DNA from 3 places in the Duganella sp. Leaf61 genome. Region 1 is predicted to be linked to each of the others. Evidence: predicted binding sites of a transcription regulator. Region 1 holds the regulator's gene; each other region holds the start of a gene.
The links. Region 1 encodes sigma-54, which starts transcription at its own class of promoters, with help from an activator protein. Its sites were predicted from a motif close to TGGCANGNAANCTGCTTT; they were not measured.
Positions count from the first base shown of each region.

Region 1 (6,855 bases):
CGTGTTCATGGACGTGCTGGGCGTGGGCGTGCTGATCACCGGCGACTCGGGCCTCGGCAAAAGCGAACTGGGCCTGGAGCTGATTTCTCGTTCGCACGGCCTGGTGGCCGACGATGCCGTGGAATTTTCGCGCATCGCCCCCAATATGATCGAAGGCCGCTGCCCGGCACTGCTGCAAAACCTGCTGGAAGTACGCGGCCTGGGCCTGCTCGACATCAAGGCCATTTTTGGCGAGACCGCCGTGCGGCGCAAGATGCGCCTGAAACTGATCGTGCACCTGGTCAAGCGCGGCGGCCAGGAAGAGGAAGTCGAACGGCTGCCGTTCCAGTTCCCCACCGAAGACGTGCTGGGCCTGCCGATCCGCAAGGTCGTGATTCCCGTGGCGGCCGGCCGCAACATCGCCGTGCTGCTGGAAGCGGCCGTGCGCAACACTATTTTGCAACTGCGCGGGATCGACACCCTGCAAGAGTTCATGGAGCGGCAACGCCTCGCCATGAGCGGAGACTGAGTTATGCGTATCGTCCTCATCACCGGGATTTCCGGTTCCGGCAAATCGGTGGCCCTCAATGTCCTGGAAGATCTCGGCTACTACTGCGTCGACAATCTGCCCCCGGCCCTGCTGCCGCACCTGGTCTCCACGCTGGTGGGTGAAGGCTTGCGCTCGCTGGCGGTGGCGGTCGATGCGCGCAGCGCCGAATCGCTGGCCACGCTGCCCGCCGATGTGGCGCACCTGCGCGAGGAAGGCCACGACGTGCGCGTGATGTTCCTCACTGCCAATACCCACTCGCTGGTGGCGCGTTTTTCCGAAACCCGGCGCAGCCACCCGCTGTCGCACGAACTGCGCCCGGGCCAAAACCCCGCCGCACGCCGCACCCTGATCGAATGCATCCTGGAAGAACGCGAACGGCTGTCGGCCATCGAGCAGCTGGGCCACGTGGTCGATACGTCCGAGCTCAGCGCCAACAAGCTGCGCGCCTGGGTCAAAGACCTGGTCGAGCTCGAGCACGCGCCGCTGACCCTGTTCTTCGAATCGTTCGCCTTCAAGCTGGGCGTGCCGATGGATGCCGATTTCGTGTTCGACGTGCGGGCGCTGCCCAACCCGTATTACGACCTGTCGCTGCGCCCGCTGACCGGGCGCGACGCACCGGTGATCGAATTCCTCGACGCCCAGCCCAGCGCCGGCGACATGCTGGAAGACATCCGCGCCTTCGTGGAAAAATGGCTGCCGTCGTTCAAGACCGACAACCGCAGCTACCTGACCGTGGCCCTGGGCTGCACCGGCGGCCAGCACCGCTCGGTCTATATCGCCGAAAAACTGGCCGCCTACTTCCACGCCAGCGAGCGCGTGGTGATACGGCATCGCGAGCAGTAATTCATGTCAGCGGTCTTGATCAAGGCCGCCGACCCCGCGCACATTGCGGCGGCGCGCGAGGTCGTGCGGCGGGCCCGGGCGCATGCTGTCAGGCAGCGCCGTGAAAATGGCGCAGCGGATGCGCGTGGTCCGGCCACGCGGGTGCCAAAATCTGCCTGACCATGTCATCGGTCACATCGGCCAGCGCCGGTGGCGTCCAGCGCGGGGCGTGGTCCTTGTCGATCACCAGCGCGCGGATGCCTTCGATGACCTGGCCGTTTTCCAGTGTGCGGCGCACCGCCGCGCGTTCCATGCGCAGGCAGTCGGCCATGCTCATTGCCGCCCCCTGTTGCTGCAAGGCGTGCGCCACGCACATCATCAGCGGTGAGCGCGTGGCCATGAGCGCCAGCGTCGCCCTGGCAAACTCACTGTCGTCGTTTTGCAACGACGCGACGATGGCCGGCACCGATCCCGCACCAAAATGACGGTCGATGGCGGCACGGTCGCGCTCAAGTGAACCTGGCCCGGCAGCGGCCTTGAACGGGGCTGCAAAGGCCGCAATCGCCGCCGGCAGGCCAGCACCGCCACCTGCACTCAAAACCGCTCCCAGCGCCGTTAAATCGGCCGCCGGCACGTAATGGTCGGCCAGTCCCGCATACAGCGCATCGGCTGCACGGATGTTGGCGCCGGTAATGCCCAGGTACAGTCCCAGCCGGCCCGGCAAGCGGGACAGGAAATAGCTGGCACCGACGTCCGGGAACAGGCCGATATTGGTCTCCGGCATTGCCATCTTCGTGCGATCGGTGACGATGCGTGTGCGGCTGTGCGGACCGGCCTGCGCCACGCCCATGCCGCCGCCCATCACCACGCCGTCCATCACCGCAATATACGGTTTCGGGTAATGGTGGACCAGGTGGTTGAGCGCGTATTCCTCGGTGAAGAAATCCTCGACCAGCGCACTGCCCTGCTGCGGCGTAGCGCGGCCCAGGTCGTGGAAGAAGCGGATGTCGCCACCGGCGCAAAACGCCTTGTCGCTGCTGCTGCGCACGACCACCGCCTGCACGGCGTCGTCGTCGCGCCAGGCCAGCAAGGTGTGCGTGATGGCGCGTACCATGTCGAGCGACAGCGAGTTGAGCGCGCGCGGACGATCGAGCGTGATGACGCCGGTGCCGTCACTGACGGCAGTTAATACATGTTCGCTCATGGCTGTCCTGTGGATTTGTTCGACGACGCTAAATGTTCCAGCGGGTTGGGCAAGGTTAAATCGCCGCCCAGGCGGGCCTGGAATTTTGCAGCGGCTGCCGGCGGGTGCCCCATGTGGCGCGCGTAGATCACGGCAAACGGCAGGTCGTTCACTTCTTCCTGCTTGAAGCCGGTGGCCTGCTGCATGGCCGCCGGATCGCGCGCAGCGGCCAGCGTAAACGTCACCAGCCGGTCCAGCGTCGACGACTGCAGGTTGAGGATGGACGCCATCATGGTCAGCGGCGCGGCAGCGAATGCGTGGTAGTGCAGTGCCTTGGCGCCGCGCGCCATCTCGGCCGGCAGCGCGCCGTCGGGTGCCACCTGGGCCATGGCGTTGTCGAACACGCCGTGGCCCCATGTTAATAAGCGCTGGTCGTGGGTGACGGCGCCGACGGCAGTCACGGCCAGCCCTTCCCAATAATAATGGTTGTTGCGCTTGCCCTTGCGGGTGTCGGCGTGGACCAGTGTGGCGTCGGCCAGCGTGGACAGCCACGCCTCGATCGCTTTCTTTTGCGCGGGCGTGGCAGCTGCCTGCACGCGCGCATAGCTGAGCGCCAGTCCGCCCAGGGTCCACTTGCGCACGAAATACGCCTGCTCGCTCGACATCTTGCCCAGCATGGCCTGCTGGCCAGCCCAGCTGTCCAGCCAGTTCAAGGCGCAGGCGGCGTCTTGCGGCTTGCCGTTGGCCTGGTAGCGGCTGGCGTTGCGGGCGACACCAGACAAGAATTGTTCAACCGGCTCGGTGCTGGCGATGTTTTTGGCGCGCCGCGCCGGGTCGATCACGGAATGGTTGGCGTCGTTGTAGTAGCTGTTGGCGTCGATGTCGATGACGGCGGCCGGCGCCGGCTGGCAGGGGGCGGCGACGGCGGGAGCAGCGGAGGCGGAAAGGAGAACGGTATAAACCAGATAAACAATTTTCATGTAGCTCCAAAAACAAGAAAGGGCGCTCGTTCAGCGCCCTTAGTTGGTGTGTCGCGCCGTTGTTAAAGGGCGGCGGCAGCTGGTTCGAAGTTATCCGGGAGATGCTTGATCGCATCGTGGCCGTGCTGTTGGACTTTGCCTTTGTACTTCATGACCTGGCGGTCCAGCTTGTCGATCAGGGTGTCGATCGCAGCGTACAGGTCTTGCGACAGGCTTTCCACGTAGACCGTTTTACCGGACAGGCGCAGATTGATTTCAGCCTTTTGGCGCTTGGTTTTCTCTTTAAGGTTATCTACGGTCAGAATGACAGCAATATCAATCACTTGATCAAAGTGCCGTGTCACGCGTTCGAGCTTGCTTTGCACGTATTCACGAATGGCGGCGGTCACTTCGAGATGATGTCCACTGATGGTGAGATTCATACACACTCCTAAAGATAAATGTCGCTGACGGTTAGTGCTTTACCCATTGTTGCTGAGTAAGCAGGAACCAGTGCACTACAAAGACTTGCGGAGACTGACTGGAGGGATTTTGAGGGCTTCGCGATATTTGGCAACAGTGCGTCGCGCAATCACCATGCCCTGTTCTCCCAGCATGTCCGCAATCTTACTGTCGGATAAAGGATTTTTAGGGTCTTCAGCTCCTGTCAGTTGCACGATCAGTGCCCGTATCGCCGTCGAACTGGCTTCACCTCCCGCTTCGGTGGCGACGTGGCTACCAAAAAAATATTTCAGCTCAAACATGCCGTGCGGAGTCAGCATGTATTTCTGAGTTGTTACCCGAGAAATGGTGCTCTCGTGTAAACCCAGTGTATCAGCAATTTCGCGAAGCACAAGGGGGCGCATGGCAACCGCGCCGTGCGAGAAAAAGTTCTTTTGTCGTTCTACTATCGCTTGTGCCACCCGCAGGATGGTGTCGAACCGCTGGCGCATATTCTTGATCAGCCACTTCGCCTCCTGCAGCTGCGCGCCCATGGCGCCCTCACCTTTGCCCTGCTTGAGCAGGTTGGCATACATGGCGTTCACACGCAGGCGCGGCATGACGTCGTTGTTCAGGCTGACCTGCCAGCCGGTGCGCGATTTTTTCACGATCACGTCCGGCACCACGTAATCGGAGACGTCGGATGCGAACGCCGCACCGGGGTGCGGATTGCACTGGCGGATCACGGTCTGCGCTTCGCGCAGGTCTTCGTCGTCGCACAGCAGCGCTTTTTTCAGCTTGTTGAAATCGCGCTGGGCAAACCAGGTCAGGTGCTTTTCGACGATGGCCACGGCCATCCGTCGCGTCACCATTGGAATGCCGGGCAAGCGCTTGATTTGCAGCGCCAGGCACTCGGCCGCATTGCGCGCCCCCACGCCGGCAGGGTCGAAACTTTGCAGCAGCGACAACGCCGTTTGCAGCTCGTCGAGTTCGACTTCCAGTTCCTCGGGCAGGCGCGCATGGATCTCGTCGAGCGCTTCTTCGAGGTAGCCGTTTTCGTCCAGCGCATCGATGATCAGTTCGACCAGCGCGCGGTCGCGCAGCTCGAGCACGGTCACCCGCATCTGCTCCATCAGGTGCTCGCGCAGGGTGCAGTGGTGCGCTTCGATTTGCGGACGCGCGTCTTCGTCGTCGGGCGCCTTGCTGCGGCCGGCGTCGCTCCAGTCCATGTCCGCTTCGGCGGTGGTACTTTCGGTATCGGCAGCAGGACCGTCGTAGGCGTCGGCCTCGCCGGCGGGCGCCGCTTCCTGCGGACCCGATTCGGACGGTGCTTCGCCGGACGGCGCCTGCTGGCTGATGGCGCCGTCGGACAACAGCCGCAGAGAATGGTCGAGCGGATCGTCGAGCCGCTCGAGCAAGGGATTGTCGGTCAGGAGTTGTTCGAGTTCCTGGTGCAGCTCCAGCGTGGAGAGCTGCAGCAAGCGGATCGATTGCTGCAGTTGGGGCGTCAGCGCGAGATGCTGCGAGGTCCGCAGTTGCAACGACTGTTTCATGGATTACATTCGGAAGTGTTCACCCAGGTAGACGCGGCGCACCGACTCGTCGGCGATGATGTCGTCCGGACGGCCCGACGCCAGCACCGAGCCCTGGTTGATGATATATGCGCGGTCGCAGATGCCCAGCGTCTCGCGCACATTGTGATCGGTAATGAGGACGCCGATTTGTCGCTCCTTGAGAAAGCGCACGATGCGCTGGATCTCGATCACGGCAATCGGGTCGACCCCGGCGAATGGTTCGTCGAGCAGCACGAAGCGCGGGTTGGTGGCCAGCGCACGGGCGATCTCCACCCGGCGGCGTTCGCCGCCGGAGAGCGAGAGCGCGGGGTTGTCGCGCAGCTTCTCGATTTGCAAATCGGCCAGCAGGGTATTGAGCCGTTCAGTAATGTCAGCCTTGGATAAAGGCTTGCCGTCCACTTTTTGAATTTCGAGGACAGCGCGAATATTTTCTTCCACCGTCAGCTTGCGGAACACCGACGCTTCCTGCGGCAGGTACGACAGGCCGAGCGAGGCGCGGCGGTGGATCGGCAGTGACGAGACGTCGACGCCGCCGATATCGATGGTGCCGGCGTCGGACGGTACCAGGCCGACGATCATGTAAAACGACGTGGTCTTGCCGGCGCCGTTGGGGCCGAGCAAACCCACCACTTCGCCGCAATCGACTTGCAGCGAGACGTCGTGCACGACCTGGCGCTTGCCATAGCTTTTTTGCAGGCCGCGAACGATCAGGGTGCTACCGCAACTAGGCTCCATGTCATTTCCCCGCAGGCTGGGTGGCAGGCACCGGCTGCGCCGGCGCGATCGGCGGGCGCTTGGACGACGGCTGGATCACCATGGTGCCGCGGCCGGCGCCCGGTTTGCTCTCGCCGCTGCTGCTGTTCTTGACCGCGAACACTTCGCGGCGGCTGTCGTAAGAGATGAACTCGCCATCGACCTGGCTGGTGACCTTGCCCGACTCGAGCTGCTTGATGCGGCCCTTGGAAATCAGCTTGACCAGCTCGGTCTTGTCGTCGTATTCGATGCGGTCGGCCTGGCCTTCCACCCATTTGTCGGTGTCGCCGTCAAGCTTCTGGCGAAACGTTGCCTGCACGCCGGGCGTGCCGGTGAGCACCACGAACTGGTAGCCCTCGGGATCTTGCGTGACCACCGCCTTGGGCGAGGTCATGCGGATGGTGCCGCGCGTGAGGATGACGTTGCCGGTGAAGGTCTTGATCTGCTTGACGTCGTCGGAGTCGGCCTGGTCGAACGACACTTCGATCGGCTTGTTGGAGTCGGCTTTTTCGGCGTGCGCCGGGATGGCCAGTGCTGCCAGCAGCAGTGCCGCCGACCAGAAGGTTTGCTTGGTGATTGCTCTCATAATCTTCC
Region 1 is NZ_LMLM01000031.1:188,958-195,812, reverse strand. It holds gene hprK (HPr(Ser) kinase/phosphatase) at 1-508, shown strand, start outside; gene rapZ (RNase adapter RapZ) at 512-1,372, shown strand; gene ASF04_RS22670 (enoyl-CoA hydratase/isomerase family protein) at 1,461-2,555, opposite strand; gene ASF04_RS22665 (alginate lyase family protein) at 2,552-3,514, opposite strand; gene hpf (ribosome hibernation-promoting factor, HPF/YfiA family) at 3,577-3,936, opposite strand; gene ASF04_RS22655 (RNA polymerase factor sigma-54) at 4,012-5,487, opposite strand; gene lptB (LPS export ABC transporter ATP-binding protein) at 5,491-6,243, opposite strand; gene lptA (lipopolysaccharide transport periplasmic protein LptA) at 6,245-6,847, opposite strand.

Region 2 (6,855 bases), on a different contig from region 1:
GCGGCCGAGGATGTAAATCCCCTTCTTGACGTCCTTGACCATTTCGTCGGGCGTCAGCTGCTTCTTGCCCGCCGCCAGGGAGACATTGGGCATGCGCTGGAACTGCACGCTGCTCCAGCTGTCCGCGTACGAGCAGCCTTGCGATTCCTTCTCGCCGATGACGTGGGCCTGGTCGCGCGTGGCCTGGTAGTTGACCAGGATGCCGTCCTTGATGATGTCCCAGCGCTTGGCCGGCACGCCTTCGTCGTCGTAACCGACGCAACCGAGCGATGCCGCCGTGGTGCGGTCGGCGATGAAGTTGACGATATCGGAGCCATACTTGAATTTCTTGCTTTGCCACTTGTCGAGCGTGGCGAAGCTGGTGCCGGCGTAATTGGCTTCGTAGCCAAGCACGCGGTCCAGTTCCGTCGCGTGGCCCACCGACTCGTGGATGGTCAGGAACAGGTGTTCGGGCGAGAGCACCAGGTCGTACTTGCCCGGCTCCACCGACTTGGCGGTGAGCTTTTCGCGCGCCTGGCGACCGGCCGCGCGGGCATCTTCGATCAGGTCATACGCGCCGTTGTACAGCGTGGTCACGCCGCCGGCCGCCTTGAGCTTGTGCTCGGGACGGGCATCGAAGAATTCGTAACCCATCGCCACCGGCGACGACAATCCATCGCGGGTGCGGAAGCGGTTGCTGGCCTTGTCCACGGCGGTGGCGGTGAACGGCGACCACAAACGGTGCATGTCCTGGTCGATGTACGAGCCGTCGGTGGACGCAAAATACTTTTGCTGGTTGACCTGAAACAGGTTGGCCTGCATGAAGTTGGCGCCCGCGTCCAGGCCCGCCTTGTTGGCGGCGATCAGCATTTCCGCCTTTTCCTTGATCGGCACCGCGCGCCAATCCTTCTTGAACGGCGTGGCCCACGCCACGTCGCCCACTCCCTTGACGGGTGCCAGCACCACCGGTTCGAGCTGCAGCTTCGCATTGGCGCGGGCAATCGCCACGGCCTGGCGCGCGGCGTCCGCCACCGAGTCGAGCGTCATCACGTTGGTCGAGCAAAAGCCGTAGGCGCCGCCGGCGATCACGCGCACGCCCACGCCGGACGACTCGGTGTTGACGATGTCTTCCACGTTGAGGTCGCGCGTGGTAATGAACTGGTTCAGGTAGCGGCCGATGCGCACATCGCAGTAGCTGGCGCCGGCCTTGGTGGCCGCGTTGAGGGCGGCGTCGGCCAGCGACTTCTTGAACTGCACCGCCATTGGGCTCAGCAACTCGTCGGCGGCGATGGCGTTACCGAAAACGGGGATCAGCAAGCTGCCGCCGGCGGCGGCGCTGACCTTTAAGAATGAACGTCGTTCCACTGATACTCCAAAAGTCTGTTTTAAACCGCGTCCGACAGCGACGTGAAATTGAAATCGCGCACGCGCATGGCCGGCACCAGCAACTGGTACGGCGATTCGTCGCCCGACAGGATTTCCGGCCGGCCCAGTTCATCGATGTTGTTCAACATCGAGACCGGGCTTTCGTTGAAGCGGAAGTTCTTGATCGGGTGCTTGATCTTTCCGTTCTCGATGTAGAACGTGCCGTCGCGCGTCAAACCCGTGAGCAGCACCGACTGCGGATCGACCATGCGGATATACCAGGTGCGCGTGACCAGCACCCCTTTTTTTGTATTCGCAATCAGCTCCTCGGTGGATTTGTTGGTGCCGGCCATGATGATGTTGCCGGGCGCTCCGACCGCGCGCTGGCCCTGCTTCTTGGCCCAGTACATCGAGTAATTGAGATCCTGGACGCGGCCATTCTTGATCAGGTCCTGGCGTTCGCGCGCCAGCATCGAGCCGCCATCCCACGGCAGCACGGCCACGTTGGCATCCCACGGATCGGACCACACGTTGACCTGCTGGTCGAACAGCTTTTCGCCCTTGCGGTTGCCGCCGCCTTTTTTCGACAGGAAGCTGCGGCCCTCATCGGCCTCGCGCGCACCGAAGTCGTTGAACATATAGGCCAGGATGTCGGACGTGGCGGCGGGTTCGAGCACCACCGTGTAGCGGCCCGGTTCCAATGCCTTGGCTTCCACCGAGCGCAAGGCTTTTTCGATGGCGACGTTGGACGCTTCACGCGCGTCGAATTTGGATGCATCGCCCACGCTGCGCTTGGCCCAGCCCGAACCGCGCCCGTCTTCGGTGCGCACCGTAATGGTGAAGTCCAGTCCCGTATCGCGCTGGAAGCCGAAGACGCCGTTGGAGTTGGCGACCGCCGTAAACTTGGCGCTGTCGGCAAAAAAGCCCGCTGCCACCAGCTTGTTCTTGCGGCTGTTCTCGATGCTGTAGGCAGCCACCTGGGCGCGGAATTCCGGGTCGATGTCGGCGGTCTTCTGGAAGAACGTTTCGCTGGCCTTGTATTGCTGTTTCGATGGCGTGGGCATGAATTCCGGGTTGTCCGGGGCCAGGCGCGCCAGTTCCTCGGCGCGGCGCACCGCACGCTCGATCGACTTGTCGTCGAACTCATTGATGGTGGCGATGCCCTGCTTCTTGCCGAAGGCGACCGCGATCGCCAGTTCGGTATTTTCGATCAGGCCCGCCGTGGAAACGGCGTTGCGCGCATAGCGGATGTTGCCATTGCGGCTGCCGGTCAGGTTCACTTCGCACTGGTCGGCGCTGGTCAGCGCCAGCACCTTGTCGCAAATGCGCTTGGCGTCGTCCTGGTTCAGGTTTTTCATTGGTCAGGGTCTCCGGCTTAAGCGATCTTGCGCGCAGTATTAATCACATTAATCCCGTTAAAGCGGGTCGTGCTGGCGCCATGCGACACCACCGACACCTGCGAAGGCTGGCCCTTGCCGTCGAAGAAGGAGCCGCCCATGCGCCAATCGCGCTCGTCGCACATGGCCGTGCAGGCGTTCCAGAATTCCTGGGTGTTCGACTGGTAGGCCACGTCTTCGAGCATCTGGCCGATCTTGCCGTTCCTGATTTCGTAGTACAGCTGGCCGCCGAACTGGAAGTTGTAGCGCTGCTGGTCGATCGAGAACGAACCGTCGCCCACGATATAGATACCCTTCTTGACGTCCTTGACCATCTCGTCCGGCGTCAGCTGCTTTTTACCGGCCTGCAGCGACACATTGGGCATGCGCTGGAACTGCACGCTGCTCCAGTTGTCGGCGTACGAGCAGCCGTGCGATTCCTTCTCGCCGATGATGGCCGCCTGGTCGCGCGTGGCCTGGTAATTGACCAGGATGCCGTCCTTGATGATGTCCCAGCGCTTGCACGGCACGCCCTCGTCGTCGTAGCCCACGTTGGCCAGCGAGCCTGGCGTGGTCTTGTCGGCGACGATGTTGACGATATCGGAACCGTACTTGAATTTCTTGGTTTCCCATTTATCGAGCGTGGCAAAGCTGGTGCCGGCGTAGTTGGCCTCGTAACCGAGCACGCGATCGAGTTCGGTCGGGTGCCCCACCGATTCGTGGATGGTCAGCCACAGGTGCTCGGGCGTGAGCACCAGGTCGTATTTGCCCGGCTCCACCGACTTGGCGGTGAGCTTCTGTTTTGCCTGTTTGCCGGCCGCGCGCGCATCTTCGATCAGGTCATAGGACTTGGTGTACAGCGTGGTCACGCCGCCGGCCGCCTTGACCTTGTGCTCGGGGCGCGCATCCAGGTATTCGTAGCCCATGCCCACCGGCGCCGACAGGCCCTGGCGGGTACGGAACTTGTTGCTCTTCTGGTCCACGGCGGTGGCGTACACCGGCATCCACAGGCGGTGCACGTCCTGGTCGATATACGAGCCGTCGGTGGATGCGAAGTATTTTTGCTGGTTCACCTGAAACAGCATCGACTGCATGAAGCTCGCGCCGCCGTCCATCCCGGCCTTGTTGGCGGTGATCAGCAGCTCGGCCTTTTCCTTGATCGGCACCGTGCGCCAGTCCTTGACGATGGGCGTGGCCCACGCCACTTCGCCCAGGCTTTTCACGGGGGCCAGCACGACAGGTTCGGTTTGCAGCTTGGCGTTGGCGCGGGCAATCGCCACGGCCTGGCGCGCGGCGCCGGCCACGCCGTCGGGCGTCATGTCGTTGGTGGCGGCAAAGCCGTAGGCGCCGCCGGCGATCACGCGCACGCCCACGCCGGCAGATTCGGTGTTGACCACGTTTTCCACGTTGAGGTCGCGGGTGGTGATGAACTGGTTCAGGTAGCGGCCCACGCGCACGTCGCAGTAGCTGGCGCCGGCCTGGGTGGCGGCCGTCATCGCGGTATCGGCCAGCATTTTCTTGAACTGCAGGGCGACCGGATTGAGTAATTCTTCGGCCGCGATGGCGCGGCCAAAAGCGGGCAGCAACATCGTGCCCAGCGCCAGACTACCAATGTTGAGGAATGCACGTCGTTCCATCATCTCTCCAAATGTGAGACAGGAGCACCTCGCAAAACCCTTGTGGGATGGTTCGAGGTTTCCCTGATTCGGGCCAGCCGCCCTGGGCAACAGAAAGGCAATATTAGCGCCTGATCAACGAAAGGGATAGCAATATGTATGCCATCTGCCACAGCGATACACTGCGTTACAAGCGGCGCCACACTTGCGCGATTTTCACGCTGGAGCCGATTCGCTTGACCTGCGTGCGGTCCTCGCCCATGATCGCGCAGGGCGGCCGCACGGCGCCGCCATTGAACCCTCAGGAGACCGAGTATGAAGAAATACCTCGTGGCCGCTCTGGCCTGCACCACGCTGTTCGCCGCCGCTGGCGCCTCGGCGCAGGCGGTGGATGCGAAGCTCAAGGACGCCATCGGCGCCAGCTCGCGCACGCCCGCCAACGTGCAGCGCGACGCCGCCCGCCATCCTTACGAGACCCTGGCCTTCTTCGGCATTCGCCCGAACATGACGGTGGTGGAACTGTCGCCGGGCGCTGGCTGGTACACCGAGATACTGGCGCCGTACCTGCGCGACAACGGCAAGCTGATCGCCGCCGGCAACGACCTGGCGTCGCCCAACGAGCGCGAACGCAAGGGCGCCGAGCGCTTCATGGAGCGCCTGAACGCCAATCCGGCCGTGTACAACAAGGTGGCGCTGGGCGTGTTCTCGCCGCCGCGCAAATACGAATTCGCACCAAATAACAGCGTCGACATGGTGCTCACGTTCCGCAACATCCACAACTGGATTCCGACCGGCCCGGACAACCTCAAGGCGCTGTTTACCAGCGTGTACGACAGCCTGAAACCGGGCGGCGTATTCGGCGTGGTGGAGCACCGCCTGCCGGCCTCCAAAACCCAGGACGCCACTGCCAGCAGCGGCTACATGCACGAGAAGTACGTGATCGGCCTGGCCGAAGCGGCAGGCTTCAAGCTGGCCGCCAAGTCGGAGATCAATGCCAATCCCAAGGACACGGCAGACCACAAGAACGGCGTGTGGGCACTGCCGCCCACCTTCACCAACAAGGATGAAGACCGCGCCAGGTACCAGGCCATCGGCGAGAGCGATCGCATGACGCTCAAATTCGTCAAGCCGTAAGTGTTATGCCGGCCGGGGATGCGCCCCGGCCTCCTCAGCCTAGCTGCTGCAAGATCTCGCGGTAGATTGCCGTCAACGGCACCGACTTTTCCACCGCCCCGCGCTTGACCGCCTCCTTCGGCATGCCGTACACCACGCACGACGCCTCGTCCTGCGCCACGGTGCGCGCGCCCGCCTTGAGCATTTCCAGCAGGCCTGCTGCGCCGTCGTCCCCCATCCCCGTCATGATCACGCCCAGCGCATTGGCGCCGGCCGCGCGCGCGGTCGAGCGGAACAGCACGTCCACCGACGGCCGGTGGCGATTGACCAGCGGTCCATCGACCACCTCGACAAAATACTGTGCCCCATTGCGGCGCAGGAGCATGTGTTTGCCGCCGGGCGCGATCAGCACCTGGCCTTGCAGCACGCGGTCGTTATTGGCCGCTTCCTTGACGCGCACCTCGCATACGCTATCGAGCCGCGCGGCAAAGGCGGCGGTGAATTTTTCAGGCATGTGCTGCACCACCACGATGCCGGGGCAAACACGCGGCAGCGACGTAAGCACTTCTTCCAGCGCCTGGGTGCCGCCGGTGGAGGTGCCGATCGCCACGATCCGCTCGGTGGTCGCGGTCATGGGTCGCGTATCGCCCAGCGACAGCACCGCATCCGCATTGAGCTTGGCGGTCACCGGTGGCAATGGCGGCAGCGGCGCATGGTACGCGGACTTGACCACGTGGGCGCCGGCGGCCGTGCGCACGGCCGATACCAGTTCGTCCGAGCTGTCGTACAAAAACTGCTTGAGGTCCAGGCGCGGCTTGGTGATGACGGCCACGGCGCCAGCGGTCAAGGCTTCGACCGATGTCTGCGCGCCCTTCTCGGTGAGCGTGGAGCAGATCACCACGGGCGTGGGTCGCTCGGCCATGATCTTGCGCAGGAACGAGATGCCGTCCATCTTCGGCATTTCGACATCGAGCACGATGACGTCGGGCCACTGCATCTTCATGCGCTCGATCGCCAGCAGCGGGTTGGCTACGGCATAGGTGACGGTGATGCCCGGCGCGGCGTTGAGCAGGCCGCTGAGCACCTGCCGCACCACGGCCGAATCGTCGACGATCATGACCTTGATGTCACTCATTGCTTGTCCTTGCGGTACACCGATGGCGCCACCATCGACAGCGTGTCGTTGATGTCGTTCAGGGTTTCCGAGTGCCCGATCAGGAAATGGCCTCCGGGCCGCAACAGCGCCAGCAGGCGCGCCACCACCTGGCGCTTGGTATCGAGATTAAAATAGATCATTACATTCCGCAGGAAGATCACGTCGAACTGGCCCAATGCGGGCAGCGCCTGGTTCAGGTTTACCTGCTGGAATTGTACCCGCTGGCGCAGCGGGCGCTCGATCAGCATGG
Region 2 is NZ_LMLM01000007.1:36,025-42,879, forward strand. It holds gene ASF04_RS08140 (TldD/PmbA family protein) at 1-1,344, opposite strand, end outside; gene ASF04_RS08145 (TldD/PmbA family protein) at 1,365-2,702, opposite strand; gene ASF04_RS08150 (TldD/PmbA family protein) at 2,720-4,357, opposite strand; gene ASF04_RS08155 (class I SAM-dependent methyltransferase) at 4,652-5,470, shown strand; gene ASF04_RS08160 (chemotaxis response regulator protein-glutamate methylesterase) at 5,505-6,584, opposite strand; gene ASF04_RS08165 (protein-glutamate O-methyltransferase CheR) at 6,581-6,855, opposite strand, start outside.
Region 2: ASF04_RS08150 (TldD/PmbA family protein) is a predicted target of sigma-54. The motif match lies at 4,484-4,501, and genes of this name have one in related genera.

Region 3 (6,855 bases), on a different contig from region 1:
TTGTGAATGCCTGCAAATACCCCTGCCAGCGCCAACGGTTTATCGCCAGATGTCATATGACACGTATCAACTCGGTCTGGGGTGTGCTACACTTTTACGGTTTTTGCAGCACCGTGGGTGCGGTGGTTGTCCGTAGAAGCTACGGCAACGTATATTTTTTATAAGAGAAATGTACAGGGCTGCTAACTAATCATGCCGCGCGAGCGGTATTCATCTTATGTCATTGTCGATTCCTGTTCCTCGTCGTGCGTCCCGCACGCGCGCGATCGCCGCCTCAGCGTGTACACGCCATGGCGGACCGCATGGTATCGATGCCGGTTACACCCTCCTCATGCACCCCCCGATTTGCCTTGCCGCCAGTACGATCAGCGACCGGGCCATAGTTTTACCCGAGCATCACACTATTCCGCAGTCTTAATCGATTTTTACACATCAGCATCAGAAGGGAAGCCAGCATGAAGATCCATGAGTATCAAGGCAAAGAAATCCTCCGGAAATACGGAGTGACGGTACCACGCGGTATTCCGTGCCTGTCCGTCGAAGAGGCAGTAAAAGCTGCTGAAACCTTGGGCGGCCCGGTCTGGGTTGTAAAAGCACAAATCCACGCCGGTGGCCGTGGTAAAGGCGGCGGCGTGAAAGTCGCAAAATCGCTGGAACAAGTTAAAGAATTCTCCGAGCAAATCCTGGGCATGCAACTGGTCACGCACCAGACCGGTCCAGAAGGCCAAAAAGTACGTCGCCTGCTGATCGAAGAAGGCGCAGACATCAACAAGGAACTGTACGTATCGCTGGTCACCGACCGCGTATCGCAGCGCGTTGTTCTGATGGCCTCGTCGGAAGGCGGCATGGACATCGAAGAAGTCGCTGAATCGCACCCTGAACTGCTGCACTCGATCGCCATCGATCCAAAAGTCGGCCTGACCGACGCTGAAGCTGCCGGCATCGCTGCCAAGATCGGCGTACCAGAAGCCTCGATCCCTGACGCCGTCACCAACCTGCAAGGCCTGTACAAAGCCTACTGGGAAACCGACTCGTCGCTGGCCGAAATCAACCCGCTGATCCTGACCGGTTCGGGCAAGGTTATCGCGCTGGACGCCAAGTTCAACTTCGACGCCAACGCCCTGTTCCGTCAACCAGAAATCGTCGCTTACCGCGATCTGGACGAAGAAGATCCAGCTGAAGTCGAAGCGTCGAAATTCGACCTCGCTTACATCTCGCTCGACGGCAACATCGGCTGCCTGGTGAACGGCGCCGGCCTGGCCATGGCCACCATGGACACCATCAAGCTGTTCGGCGGCGAGCCGGCCAACTTCCTCGACGTCGGCGGTGGTGCCACGGCTGAGAAAGTCACCGAAGCCTTCAAGATCATGCTGAAAAACCCGGGCCTGAAAGCCATCCTGGTGAACATCTTCGGCGGCATCATGCGTTGCGACGTGATCGCCGAAGGCGTGATCACCGCAGTGAAAGCCGTGTCGCTGAACGTGCCGCTGGTCGTGCGCATGAAGGGCACCAACGAAGATCTGGGCAAGAAGATGCTGGCCGATTCCGGTCTGCCGATCATCGCAGCCGACACCATGGAAGAAGCAGCGAAGAGCGTTGTTGCAGCTGCTGCCGGTCAAGCTTAATTAAGGAATCACTATGTCCATTCTGATCAATAAAGATACCAAAGTCGTAACCCAAGGTATTACCGGTAAAACCGGCCAATTCCACACCCGCGGTTGCCGCGACTACGCGAACGGCAAAAATGCCTTCGTGGCAGGCGTGAACCCAAAGAAAGCCGGCGAAGACTTCGAAGGCATTCCAATTTTCGCTAACGTTGCAGAAGCGAAAAAAGAAACCGGCGCCAACGTGTCGGTCATCTACGTCCCACCAGCAGGCGCAGCCGCCGCAATTTGGGAAGCCGTAGAAGCCGAGCTGGACCTGGCAATTTGCATTACCGAAGGCATTCCAGTGCGCGACATGATGGCACTGAAAGACCGCATGGCCAAAGCCGGTTCGAAAACCCTGCTGCTGGGCCCTAACTGCCCAGGCCTGATCACCCCTGACGAAATCAAGATCGGCATCATGCCAGGTCACATCCATAAAAAGGGTCGTATCGGCGTGGTGTCGCGTTCGGGTACCCTGACCTATGAAGCAGTGGGTCAGCTGACCGCACTGGGCCTGGGCCAATCGTCGGCAGTTGGTATCGGCGGCGACCCGATCAACGGTCTGAAGCACATCGACGTCATGAAGATGTTCAACGACGATCCTGATACCGACGCGGTCATCATGATCGGCGAAATCGGTGGTCCGGACGAAGCCAACGCCGCTTATTGGATCAAAGACAACATGAAAAAACCAGTGGTCGGCTTCATCGCCGGTGTGACCGCTCCTCCGGGCAAGCGCATGGGCCACGCCGGCGCGCTGATCTCCGGCGGCGCTGACACCGCACAAGCCAAACTGGAAATCATGGAAGCTTGCGGCATTACCGTTACCAAGAACCCGTCGGAAATGGCGCGTCTGCTGAAAGCCATGCTGTAATCACAGGCTTTACTGCAACATAACAAAAGGGAGCCGTGTGCTCCCTTTTGTCATTTTTGATTGACGAAAATTGTCAGCGCTGACAAATCGCGCCAGCGCGACTGACAAAAAACGGCAGTTTTGACACTGCCGCAGCATGGTTTGCCCCGGCGCAGAGCTGGCACGGCGATTGCGATATCTCAGGTGTGACACTGACCCATCTCAACCCCGGAGACGCACCCATGAAATCCCTCAAACACATGAAGTCCATGAAATCCCAGGCCCAGGCCGGCTTCACCCTGATCGAACTGATGATCGTGGTGGCCATTATCGGCATCCTGGCTGCTGTTGCCATTCCTGCTTACAGCAACTATACGGTCAAGGCCAAAGTCGCCAACATCCTGGCGGCAGCGGACGCGACCAAAACCGCCGTGGCGCTGTGCGCCCAGGAAGCTGGCGGCGCAGTCACCAATTGTACGTCCGGCTCCAATGGTGTTCCGACTGTGACGGCCACCAAGGAAGTGGCCTCCGGCTCCGTTACCGGAGGCACCATCACCCTGGTGCTGGCCGAGGGCGTCGCTACTGACTCCAAGGACAAGACTGTCACTTTTACGCCGGTCATCGATGCTGGCGCTACCAGCGTGAGCTGGACCGTCGATACCACCTTGGCCAACGCAGCTGCAGTCGAAGCGTTGAAGAAAAACAATAAAACAGCCGTCACCACCCCAGCAGGTAGCTAACACGGCAAGAGGAATCGGCCATGCGCCGATTCCTCTCATAGGCTATTGATCATAACTGTGGAAAAACGGTTGTAACACTTCCCCCGCCGCACCCGGCGTACCCACCCAGCCTTGCAAGGCAGCGGGCCAGGCGCCACCTAGCGGCAACAGCATGAACCGGCCGGAGATTTCTCCCACCTTGTCCAGCGCGACGATGGTTTCCGGCTGGGTTCCCTTATTCCCCAAGCCCCCGATGACCGCGTTGTGACTGAGCAGCGTGCGCGCGCCGTGACGCTCGACCGCCACATCGGCGGCCGGCAGCGCCAGCGCAAAGCCGGCGCCGGCAGCGTCCGACAGGACCGCCAATTCGGTCTGGCGCCGGTTGCCCTGGAAGCGCAGATCGGCGCGATTGAGGTGGTACACGCCGAATTCGTTCAATTGATCCTTGCCCGGATAGCCGGCATACGGCCCCTGGCCGAGCCAGCGAAACTCGCCGATGCCCGCCGGCGCCACCAGCGACAAGCCCGCTTCCGATACAACGGCGCCCGGCGCCAGCGGGCGATACGCATAGCTGACGGCAATCGCACCCTTGCCATCGATCTCGAGCGTGTAACCGCCGCTTAAACCTTGCTCCTTGCTGAGCACCGCATGGGCATCGCCGGTAGGCAACAGGTCGTCGGGCAGCGCGGCATTTTTTGGCATTGCTTGCGTTGCTGCCGTCACCGGCAGACGTGGCGCTGCGTCCGCCGTCTCCGCTTTTGCAGCAACCGGCAGGAGACGGGACGCATCGGCCATCACTGCGGCAGTCGCCTCAGGCAGGCGATACGTCGCCTGCACCGACAGCCGTACGCGGTCGCCAAGCTGCTCGGCCCGGATCACCGGCTGCTCGGCCTGTTCCAGTATCGACGCCGGCCAGGTGCCGGATTTGGCTGCACCCAGCGCCTCGGCCATGGTGAACTTGCGGCCGCCATGGGGGTGGATGCCATCGACCAGCGTTCGGCCCGCGCGGTCGCGGATCGTCAGCGCACCGGTCGCGCGTTGCACGCTCAACACCCATTGCGTCGTGGTGATGGAAACCGTGCCGGCCTCGTCTGCCAGCACCGGGGCTGCTGTCGCAGCAGTGGCGGCGGTCCAGTCGAACTGCGACGGTTCCGCGCGCACCAGGCGCAAGCTGCGTTCGTTGATTTGCAGGCCATGCTCGTCCACCGCGCGCAATTGCAAAACCAGCACATCGGTGAGTATTGCTACCGGCGCCGGAATCTCCACCGCGATGGTAGTGGCCTGACTGGAGCGCGCCGGCGCCGACAGTGCTTGCTTGCCTTGCTGGCGCGTCACACCGTTCTGTTGCAAAGCCCAGTGCAGGGTGATGCCTTGCAAGCTGCGGAAGTCGTGGCGGTTTTCCAGCGTGACAGCGATGCGTTGCGGGCCAGGCGCCACCCGCGCCGTGCGTTCGACGAACTGGACCGGCGCATAGACCTTGCGCATCTGCCAGAAATCCACCTGCGGCGTGCGGTCGGCATAGACCAGGCCGTCGGCGCCGTCGAGACCGTGGGTGTCGTAGAACTGGTGGGCGTCGCGCCAGGCGTACTGGGTCGATTGGCCGGGATCGGCCGGCGTGCTGCTCCGGCGCAGCAAGCCCTGGTCGTGGAAGTGCCAGATCGAGCCGCCCGCGAATACGGGGTTCGCCTGCAGTATCGCCCACTGGTCCTGGATGCGGTCGCTGGCCAGGCCCAGCCCGTGCGCATACTCGGTCAGGATGGTCGGGCGCGTGAGCTTGGACGCGTAGCCGGTGAGGGTGGCGTTGCTCGGGTAGTGTGGCGAGTACAGGTCCACGAACGGCGGGATCTGCTCGTAGTTTTTGGCGAAATAGCTGCCGATCTTGGGCAGCGTGATCGGCCGGGTGGGATCGAGCTGTTTGACCAGCCGGCCGGCGTCGAGCTCGAAGTCGTTGTTCGGATTCTCGTTGCCGATGCTCCAGATAATTACCGACGCATGATTCTTGTCGCGCATGACGGTCGCGCGGGCGCGGGCCAGGATGTTGTCGCGGTAGGCGGGATTGTCGAGGTTTTTTTCGCCGTGTCCGATGGCTACCTCGTCCATCACATAAAAGCCGAGTTCGTCGCAGAGTTCGAGCAGGCGCGGGTGGGGCGGGTAGTGCGACGTGCGCACGTAGTTGACGTTTGCCTGCTTCATCAGCGCCAGGTCCTGGCGCATCTGCGCCTCGGTCACGGCGCGGCCGGTGACGGGATCAAGATCGTGGTGATTGACGCCGCGCAGCTTGACCGGCTTGCCGTTGACCAGCAGCTGCTTGCCGACGACCCTGACTTCGCGCAGGCCGACGCGCTGCTCGACGGTCTGGATGGTTTTGCCTCGCTGCTTGACGCTGAGCACCAGGCGGTAGAGCGTTGGTGTTTCTGCGGTCCACAGTTGTGGCTGGGTGATGCGCAGTGTTGCGCCCAAACTGATGAGACGGTCGTCGCGCGGCTCTGCGGACACAGTCTTGGGCAAATTCGCAGGCAAGCTCGAAGGCCGGTCAGCGGTAACACGCGTAGCGACATTCTTCAGCACTTGCCCCGCAACGCGCTTGCCCTTGGCATCGAACAGCTCCGCATGTACGGTCGCGCCGGGCGCGCTCAGCTGCACATCAAGCGTGAACCGAGCGTCGCTGCCCTGCAAGACGGTGCTGACGGCCAGGTCCTGCACGTGTACGGCCGGCAGCGAAATCAAGGTCACATCGCGATAAATCCCCGACAGCGACCAGTCGTCGTTGAGGTCGAATTCATAGCCGAGCGGCTTGGTGGTGACGCGTACAGCCACCGTATTCCGGTCTTGCAGCAGATCGGTAACATCGAAGGTATGGCGGTTGAACGCGCTGGCCGACGACGCACCAGCCAGCTTGCCGTTGACCCACACCTGATAGCCGAAGGCCACGCCATCGAAGCGCAGAAAAGTGCGGCGACCGGCCCAGTTTTTCGGCATCGTAAACGTGCGGCGATACAGGCCCAGGCCATCCTTGAGGTTGTCGCCATACGACGGTTCGGCATGGCCGTGCAGTTCCCAGTTGGCCGGCACCGCGATGGTCTGCCAGCGCGAGACGTCGAAACCGGGCGCAGTGAACTGCGCATCGGCGCCAGCGTCCAGGCCGGGCAGGTATTTGAACGACCAGTTGCCGTTGAGCGACTGCGACCAGGCCGGATCTTTGGTCGGAACAACATCAGTGGCGTTGGCCTGGCCGAACAGGCCCAGTATGAACAGCCAACATGTTAGCCACAGCGTCAGCCACTTCGTGCTTGTCATTTGGTGCATGCGATAGTTTCCTTGGAGAGAGGGGGAAAATATCACCTCCAGGCATGGCGCGGACGGCCGTGGGGCCAATTCTCAGCACCGTGATTGCGCGCTTGAATGCGAGAGGCCACGCCGTTGTCACGGGCGCTGAGTAAGTTGGGTGTTCGCACTCCACACTACAGGATGATTTGGCTGTATATAAAAACAGTGTCCTGTATACTGCAATGATCAAGCCTTCGCAACGAATTGTAGCCCTAGGTTATCATTCGCGCGGGTCTATATTTAGCCAAAAATTTATTGCTGGCGCGATCCACCCTGACATTTACTCTGCTGAACTACCCCATGACTACCC
Region 3 is NZ_LMLM01000001.1:708,577-715,431, reverse strand. It holds gene sucC (ADP-forming succinate--CoA ligase subunit beta) at 456-1,625, shown strand; gene sucD (succinate--CoA ligase subunit alpha) at 1,639-2,520, shown strand; gene ASF04_RS03085 (pilin) at 2,742-3,239, shown strand; gene ASF04_RS03080 (glycoside hydrolase family 2) at 3,282-6,524, opposite strand; gene ASF04_RS27280 (class I SAM-dependent methyltransferase) at 6,846-6,855, shown strand, end outside.
Region 3: ASF04_RS03085 (pilin) is a predicted target of sigma-54. The motif match lies at 2,679-2,696, and genes of this name have one in related genera.